Regions from separate parts of the Paenibacillus sp. 23TSA30-6 genome, predicted to be linked through region 2. Evidence: riboswitches for the same ligand, from Rfam matches in the RefSeq annotation. Region 2 holds a riboswitch; the other holds the start of a gene.
What was found. Region 2 has a riboswitch for glycine ahead of gcvT (glycine cleavage system aminomethyltransferase GcvT). Riboswitches for the same ligand answer to the same signal wherever they lie in the genome.

Region 1 (4,547 bases), on a different contig from region 2:
GGTTAGCGAGGGCTTGATCAAAGCGAATGGCAGTGGTAAGGCTACTGTTACAGCTTCTTATGGCAAGCAAAGCATTACATTTACAGTAGAAGTGGATGTGGCGCAACATATTGAGGCGGATGCTATCGCGTTATCGCTTAAATCCGGAGATCAAAAAACCATCGCAATTGTGGTCAAATCCAGTGACGGCAAAGAAAAAGACGTTACGGCCCAAGCCGAATGGAAAACGTTAAATTATAAGGTAGCTACAGTCAAAAAGGGCCAGGTTACCGCAGTAAGCTACGGTAAAACCAATATTCAGGCGAAGTTCGGCGGGAAATATATCACCGTACCGGTGGATGTCGATACGCTTAAATATTTGCAAACTGACGAAGTCTCGCTGAATTTGAAAGTAGGACAGGTAGCTAAAGTTACGGCTACAGCTACGTATAAGGATGAGTCGGAGAAGGATGTATCCAAGCCGGCTGTCTGGTCCTCTTCCCGAATTATTGTTGCCACGGTCAAAGACGGCAGCATTAAGGCACAGGGTAAAGGTAAAGCTGTCATTACGGTGAAATATGCAGGTAAAACGACGAAGGTACAGGTGAACGTTCAGTAAGAAAAAAGGGGTGTCCCAAAAGCCATGGAAATGGCAATGGGGCGCCCCTTTGCTTTAGAGAAGGATATTCGTTGGCACTCAGATGGACGCTTCGCGAACGGACCGTTGTTCCAATCGCTGTTGTGACCAGCGAAAAAAGCTTCTGCAATCCTTCTAAAATCAAAAAAAACCGTTCTTTGATAAAATGGAAGTGTCGAGCAACCTTTTCACCTTTATGTGGCTGGACAGACGGCAGCTTCTCTCCCGATTTACATGCGGGAGGAGGTTTACCGCTTAGAAGCTACGACTTATCCTTCTTGGCTGGTATGTTGCGCGTAAGCGATTCCGTCAGACGCTTGCCGGTCGGCGTTTGGGCCAGGCCGCCTTTGGCGGTCTCGCGGTGCTTGGACGGCATCGCGCTGCCTACTTCGAGCATCACGTCGATGACTTCGTCAGACGGGATGGCGCTGCGCACACCCGCCAGAGCCATATCCGCAGCGGCAAGCGCGGTCACGGCTCCCAGCCCGTTGCGTACGATGCACGGAATCTCCACGAGCCCGGCGACGGGGTCGCAAATCAGGCCGAGCGTGTTCTTGAGCGCGAGGCCCACTGCATGAATGGCCTGTTCTGGCGTACCGCCGCGCAGTTCGACCATAGCGCCTGCGGCCATCCCGATGGCTGAGCCAATCTCGGCCTGACAGCCTCCCTCCGCACCGGAGATAAAGGAATTGTTGGCGATAACGTAGCCAATCGCTCCAGCGGCGAACAGTCCGCGCACCATATGCTCGTCATCCCAGCCAAACCGCTCCTGCGCGCTGATGAACACGCCGGGAATGACCCCGCATGAACCCGCGGTAGGCGTGGCAACAATGCGACCCATGGACGCATTGACCTCCGACACGGAAAGGGCGTACGCCATGGCGAGTGCCGAGGCATCGCCGGAGCAGGTTTCCCCTGCGCGCAAATATTCTGCCAGGCGCTTGCCGTCGCCGCCCGTCAATCCGCTGCGGGATACGGTGTCCTGTGTTTGCCCGCGATGAACGGCTTCCTTCATGACTTCATAATAATCAGCCATTTGTCGGAAGATTTCTTCCTCCGATGTGTTCGTTTCTTGTACCTGTTCCTTGATCATCAGGCGCCCAATCGTAGTGGATTCCTCGGCGCACAAGGCACCTAATTCATGCAGATGGCTAAACCGCATCGGATTCAGCTCCTTTTTTCAAATTAATCATTTTGATTTCATACATATGAGGCAAAGCCCGCAGCTCGGCAATTAATTTAGCCGGAGCGGGGCTATCGGTTTCAATAGCAGTGAGCGCTTCGCCATCCCGGCCTTTGCGATCCACGTGCATGTAGGCAATGTTAATGTCAGCTGCACCCAGCGCCGAAGTCACCGCGCCCAATGTTCCGGGCTTATCCGAGTGAAGAAGCACCAGCGTAGGCAGATCTCCGGTCAGATTGACCCGGAACTCGTTAAGCTGCTGGACATGAATGTTTCCGCCGCCGATGGAGGAGCCTAGCAGCGTGCGCTGGTCTTCACCTTTCCATAGCTCGAAGCGGACTGTGTTCGGATGGGGGGCGGGCAGTCCGCTGACAGCGAACTCTACTTCCATCCCGGCTTGCTCTGCACATTGCTCCGCATCCGGAATCCGGTGGTCGTCTGTATCGTAATTCAGCAATCCGGCGATGAGTGCTAGGTCTGTGCCGTGTCCCTTGTACGTATCGGCAAATGAGCCGTACAGCGTCAGGCGGGCACGGTCAGGTTGCGCACCGAGCCAGTGCCGGGCAACGCGTGCGAGCCGCACTGCGCCTGCGGTATGCGAGCTGGAGGGTCCGGTCATAGCCGGACCAATAATGGAAAATACGTCTTTGAAACGCATGGTGTGGCCCCCTGTATGTTTGAATACCATAGTATATGGTGCTGCCGCGCCTTGCGCGGGTGCGACGGTTTCTAATGCTGACGCAGCATGTAAGCACAAAAAAAGGACAGGATAAGGAAATTTCCCTTATCTCTGTCCTCGTTACCTGAGAGTTTCGTGCGGGTGTATACCGCCTTACCCCTTGGGTGGCTTGCGCTCTCTCCAGAGTTGCGTCAGATGGCGATTCATGGACCTGAGAGATTATCCGCCAGCCGGGTGCTGGCGTCTTGCTCCTTCGGTGCCGCCGGGATGTGCTTCCCGGACAGACTCTCCCGTCATCTTCATTCGCGTATACCGTTCAACATTTCCTCCTAAGCGTAATGTATGCCATGCCCGGTGTCAATCACAGGTTGAGATTTTACAGAATCAGGAATCTTCTCAATAAAAAGATTAAATTTTACATAATTATGGATGAAAACAGGAAGGAATTAGAAGGTTGATAGCTAATCTGATAGAGGACAAGCTAATTTATGGAATATGGGAGGGACATTTACGTATGGTAAAAGGTTTCCGGTTCACAGGTTCACGCTTAAAAAGAATGCTGCATCTGGCGGCAATCGTATCACTGCTGGTAGGACTCTTCGTTCCATTCGGCCAGGTCAAGGCAGAGGGCTCGTTGACGGTAGCGGAAGCGCTTCAGCGTCAAAGCAGCGGAGGTACGGTGACGGTAGAAGGCTACGTCGTCGGACATGCCACCGGATCGAAAACGGCTAATTTCTCTGCCCCGTTTGCAAACGATTTTAACGTACTGATTGCGGATCAGGCGAGTGAACGCAATACGTCTAATCTGTTAAATGTACAACTGACATCCGCGTATAGAGGAGCATTTGGGCTGTCAGGCCATCCTGAGCTGATCGGCAGTAAAATTCGCGTGACGGGTGCGCTCGGTGCCTATAACAATTTTGGTGGAGTGAAAAGCCCAAGCGCTCTGGAACTGGTAAGCGGAAGCGAGCCTGGAAATCCTGGTGATCCGGGCGAACCTGATCCTGGTACACCGGGTCAACCCGGTACGACATTACCGGATGGAAAAGGCAAAAAAGTACTGTTTGATAATACGCACGCACAGACAGCCGGAGCAGCAGATTGGGTTATTGATGGAGCCTTTTCCGATTTTGCGGGCGGACTGCGTAATGCAGGTTTTACCGTGGACCCGTTGAACCGTTCCATTCCTTTTACCTATGGAGAGCAGGCTATAACGTACGACAAGCTGCGTCCATACGATGTGTTCATCATTGGTGAAGCCAATGTTGCCTTTAAGGCATCCGAGCAGGCCGCACTGGTGCAATATGTGAAGAATGGAGGCAGCATTTTCTTCATTTCTGACCACTATAACGCTGACCGGAACAAAAACCGTTGGGATTCCTCCGAGGTTATGAACGGCTACCGCCGTGGAGCCTATTCCAATCCGGCCAAAGGCATGACTACAGAAGAAGCTGCATCACCAGCTATGCAGGGATTAACCAGTTCCGACTGGCTGGCGACGAACTTTGGCGTTCGTTTCCGCTACAATGCACTTGGTGACGTGAACGCTACGGATATCGTAGCGGCAGATCAATCCTTTGGCATTACGAAGGGTGTACGTTCGATAGCAATGCATGCTGGTTCTACACTGGCGATTATTGACCCGACCAAGGCGAAAGGAATCGCTTATATTCCTACAGGCACGAAAAAATGGGGCAATGCCGTGGACCAGGGTGTCTATAACGGCGGGGGTCGTGCTGAAGGACCTTATGCTGCTGTAGCCAAGGTAGGTCAGGGCAAGGCAGCGTTTATCGGTGATTCTTCGCCAGTTGAGGATGCCACGCCGAAATATGTACGTGAGGAAAACGGACAGTCGAAGAAGACGTACGATGGATTCAAGGAAGTGGACGATTCCACCTTCCTGGTACAGATGGTCCAATGGCTCGCATGGAAGCAGGATTATACGAAGCTGTCCGATGTGGCGGGCCTGACGCTGGACCAGCCAACACAGTTGCTACCGTTCGAGGAGCCTGCGGCTTCCACGGAACCGCAGCCTGAGCCTTGGGCTGCTCCGGCAGCGGGCTACAAAT
Region 2 (4,547 bases):
CCCGTTCCCCGATCCAGTCTTGCAATTCGTCCAGATCATGACTGACAGTAGTTACCGTGACCTTCAAATCAGAAGCCAGCGCCAACAGCTTGATCGGCTCCTGTGTATCCAGCAGCATACAGAGAACCACGATCTTTCTTTCCTCAGCCGAATATTCGTCCGACTTCGTATGCATCAATTGCTCCCGCAGACATACAAGCTGATCTGAGTCGGCATCCACATAGATTCCAATCCCTGATTTTTTCTCCAGCTTTACCTCATGAGCCGCTAACCAATGCTCGACTGCACTGAGTTCCCGGTGAACCGTCCTTGTGCTGACATTGATCTTCTCGGCAATTTCCCCGGCAGTTACCTCTTTGGACTGCTCCAGAAGATATTCCACGATGTCACGTTGTCGTTTCGTAATATTCATAAGCGCATACCGTTCCTTCCCAAGCTCATCCCCTCCGCAGAATACCTACTGCACACAGGCGGCCTGACTACTACGGTGGATTAAGAATCGGATTTCAGACGTTCCACCAGCGCTTCGTATTCAGGGCTCTTCAGGAAATTGTCAATGGAAATGTGCTCGGCATTCGGAGCTACCGTTTTAGCCCGGTCTGTCAACGTTTTTTGCGTAATGACAATATCTGCATCCTGCGGAATCTCACTGATTGCCGTGTTCGTTACCGTAACGTCCACACCCGCCTGCTTCATTTTTTTGCGTAAAATCGAGGCGCCCATAGCGCTTGAGCCCATACCTGCATCACAGGAAAAGACGATCTTGTTCACATCTGATTTATCCTTGACCGTTTGAACTTCGGCAATCTCCGCAGCACGATCAGCTTCGCCGTTATCTTCCGTTACAGTAGCGTTTTCGCTTGCACCCTTGCTTTGAGTTTTCATATCCTTCATGCGGGATGCCGCTTCCTCAAGATCCTCTTCTTTTTGCTTACCTGTCTTGAGTAACACAGCAGCAACAGCAAACGATACGACCGCAGCAGCGATCACACCGCTCAGCATTGGCAAATATCCACCTTTTGGCGTCATCAGGAAATAAGCAATGATACTACCCGGTGAAGGAGCTGCAACCAGTCCGGCACCTGTCAGCATGAAACAGAACGTTCCCACTACGCCCCCTGCTATAGCAGCAAGAATCAGAATCGGCTTCATCAAAATATAAGGGAAATAAATTTCATGAATCCCGCCGAAAAAGTGAATGATGACCGCACCGGGAGCCGACGACTTCGCAGAACCTTTACCAAACAGGCAGTAGGCCAGCAAAATACCGAGCCCCGGTCCAGGGTTGGATTCCAGCATGAACAAAACGGATTTGCCTGTTCTTGAAGCTTCCTCCAGCGCAATCGGACTCAATACTCCGTGGTTCAGCGCGTTGTTTAAAAACAATACTTTTCCGGGCTCAATAATGAGATTGACGAGCGGCAACAGCCCTGCGTTCACGAGGAACTGTACCCCTGCTGACAACACTTGACTGATGATTTGTACTACCGGGCCGATTGCCACATGGGCAAGCAACGCTAAAATCGCCCCGATAATCCCTGCCGAGAAGTTATTGACCAGCATTTCAAAGCCTGATTTAACTTTGCCGTCAATCGCTTTGTCGAATTTCTTCAATATCCATGCAGCCAGCGGACCAGCTATCATCGCGCCGAGAAACATCGGAATGTCCGCCCCGACAATGACACCCATCGTCATAATGGCCCCGATCACACCTCCGCGCTGTCCGTGAATCATTGTGCCACCTGTATAACCGATCAGCAGCGGCAGCAAATAATTTTTCATCGGATCAACCAGTTGTGCAAACCCCTCATTTGGGAACCATCCGGTCGGAATAAAGAGTGCCGTGATCAATCCCCATGCGATAAAGGCCCCCATATTGGGCATAACCATACCACTGAGAAAACGGCCAAAACGCTGTACGGCAACGCGCGCTCCTCCGTTTGAACTGGACTTTGTGTCCACTGTGCTCATATTCATATCCTCCTTATAGGTAAAAAGCATCACTACCTTTTCTTAAAATTCATACTAAATGACAACGCTATCTTCATCAACGAAATGAAAACGTACTTTCGTCATGAACGTTGATGACAACATTTAAATTTAAGATAAACAGGCGCGAAATCATTCTGCATAATTCCTCTTAATTTGGTCTGTAACATGAGTATTTAGTCGAAAAACCATCCTGTCATCGGTACAATTTATGTATGAGATCTATCCTCTAAAAAAGAGAAAAGAACGTAATTACGCTTGCCAAAAAAGACAGCAAAAAATAGCCGCTATGCCAATTCATCGCGACTATTTTTATACAAAATCGAGCGGACAAACGCCGCCCTTATTCAATTATCCAATCTACATTGCCCCATTATTACTCATTGGCAGTCAACTGCTCGTACTGATCCGCAGACAGCAGCTTGCTTAATGCTCCCTCCAGATCTTCCCCAATCTTCACTTCGATCATCCAGCCTTTTTCGTAGGGCGATTCGTTTACCAGCTCAGGCGTACCTTCCAGCGCTTCATTCACCTTCAACACCGTTCCCGTTACTGGAGCGAACAGGTCGGATACTGTCTTTACCGATTCAATAGTACCAATCTCCGCCCCCTGCTCAATCGTTGCTCCCTCCCCAGGCAGCTCCACAAAAACGATATCGCCCAGTTGATGCTGTGCAAAGTCCGTAATACCGATTCGTACCGTTCCATCCTCTGTGCGCTGAACCCATTCATGTTCTTCCGTGTACCACAATTGCTGCTTCACTTCACTCATCCTGCTCCGCCTCGCTTTCATATGGATTACATCGTTTTGCCTACCCGTCTATGACAGGTTAAGATTATGACAACTAGAACTATCATGTCAATAATACTAACAAAAATATTTCACATTACTCCATATATCTTTCTAACTAAAAATACGACAGATTATAACAAACGCTTACATATCCTTATTTATGAATAAAATGTTTTTAATAATGTTTTTCATGACATTTTTGTTGACATTTCGAATAAATTTGCGTATTAATGGGTTATAACAAGTGCTTTTGGAAACACCCGATAATTGTAAACGCGGATGAACGTGGAGGGAGAGACTGTCAACACTCGCATCGCTGTTGCCACCTGTAAAACAAGGCAGCAAGCGAGTCGGATCTAGCTGTAACCAACCGGCAGGACCGGATAACGTATAGCTGATCCAGAGGCAGCGCCGAAGGAGTAAACCTGCACCGCAGGTGAATCTCTCAGGCAAAAGGACCTCTGCCGGACGCATCTCTGGAGAGCATTCGCCATACAGGCGGATCACCCAAGGGGAAACCCGGTACACACCGGGGTAACTCTCAGGTATCAAGGACAGAGCTGAAAAAAAGTGTGTGGACTGCCGTCCATACGTTTTTTTCGGCCTGTCTTTTTTGTTTAGCCGATCACACCGGATAGGAGTGGAAAAATGACTAACTTGCGAAAAACGCCGCTGCATTCATCCTACAGCACGCTGTCGGGGGTTCGTTGCATTGATTTTGGCGGCTGGGAGCTGCCTGTACAGTTCAGTGGCATTCAAAAGGAACATGAGGCCGTCCGGCAACGTGCAGGATTATTCGATGTATCGCATATGGGTGAATTCTTGGTCGAGGGCCAGGAAGCCGAAGCATTTCTGCAACAGGTGACGACGAACGATGTCAGCCAATTGGAGCCGGGCCAGGCCCAATATTCGCTCCTGTGTTACCCGGATGGAGGTGTAGTAGACGACCTCCTTGTCTACTACAAAGGGCCGGAGCGTTACATGCTCGTTGTGAATGCCTCCAACATCGATAAGGATTGGGATTGGCTGCTTCGCCATGCGCCTGCATCCGTTCATCTGGAAAACATATCAGATGCGGTGGCACTGCTGGCGTTGCAAGGACCTGAAGCTGCACGTATTGCCGCAGCCGTGACAGACACGGACATTACAAAGCTGGCTTCCTTCCGATTCAGCGAGGATGTGCAATTATTCGGAGCAAAAGCGCTCGTCTCCCGCACCGGATACACGGGGGAAGACGGCTTTGAATTTTACGTACCTGCTGCGAATGCACCGGCAGTGTGGGACGGATTGCTTCGCATCGGTGAGCCGTATGGTCTGGTTCCCGCCGGACTTGGAGCCCGGGATACACTGCGTTTCGAGGCGCGGCTGCCGCTGTACGGACAGGAGCTGTCCGCCACGATTTCACCGCTGGAAGCTGGTTTAGGCTTCTTCGTCAAGCTGAATAAGGGAGATTTTATCGGCAGAGAGGCTCTGCAACGCCAGAAAGAACAAGGCATTCCGCGCAAGCTGATCGGGCTGGAAATGCTTGACCGTGGCATACCGCGTGCCCATTACCCCGTGTTCGCGGAAGGACAGCACATCGGCGAGGTCACAACGGGAACCCAGTCGCCCACCTTAAAACGTAATCTGGGTTTGGCTCTGGTGGACAGTCGTTTTAGTTCCCTATCCACGCCGCTGGAGGTCGAGATTCGTGGCAAGCGCCTGCGCGCCGAGGTGGTAGCCGCACCCTTTTATAAACGTCCACACTGATTTAAACGCTCGTCTT

Region 1: linked by a shared signal. The riboswitch ahead of sdaAB (L-serine ammonia-lyase, iron-sulfur-dependent subunit beta) and the one ahead of gcvT (glycine cleavage system aminomethyltransferase GcvT) in region 2 are both predicted to bind glycine.

What each region holds. Positions count from the first base shown of each region.
Region 1 is NZ_SLTL01000017.1:17,609-22,155, forward strand. Features, by position in the region: gene E0698_RS16250 (Ig-like domain-containing protein) at 1-598, shown strand, start outside; gene sdaAA (L-serine ammonia-lyase, iron-sulfur-dependent, subunit alpha) at 879-1,778, opposite strand; gene sdaAB (L-serine ammonia-lyase, iron-sulfur-dependent subunit beta) at 1,768-2,457, opposite strand; glycine riboswitch at 2,668-2,781, opposite strand; gene E0698_RS16265 (DUF6359 domain-containing protein) at 2,993-4,547, shown strand, end outside.
Region 2 is NZ_SLTL01000014.1:57,705-62,251, reverse strand. Features, by position in the region: gene E0698_RS14580 (BglG family transcription antiterminator) at 1-412, opposite strand, end outside; gene E0698_RS14575 (PTS mannitol transporter subunit IICB) at 493-1,971, opposite strand; gene gcvH (glycine cleavage system protein GcvH) at 2,366-2,761, opposite strand; glycine riboswitch at 3,062-3,253, shown strand; glycine riboswitch at 3,254-3,350, shown strand; gene gcvT (glycine cleavage system aminomethyltransferase GcvT) at 3,431-4,531, shown strand.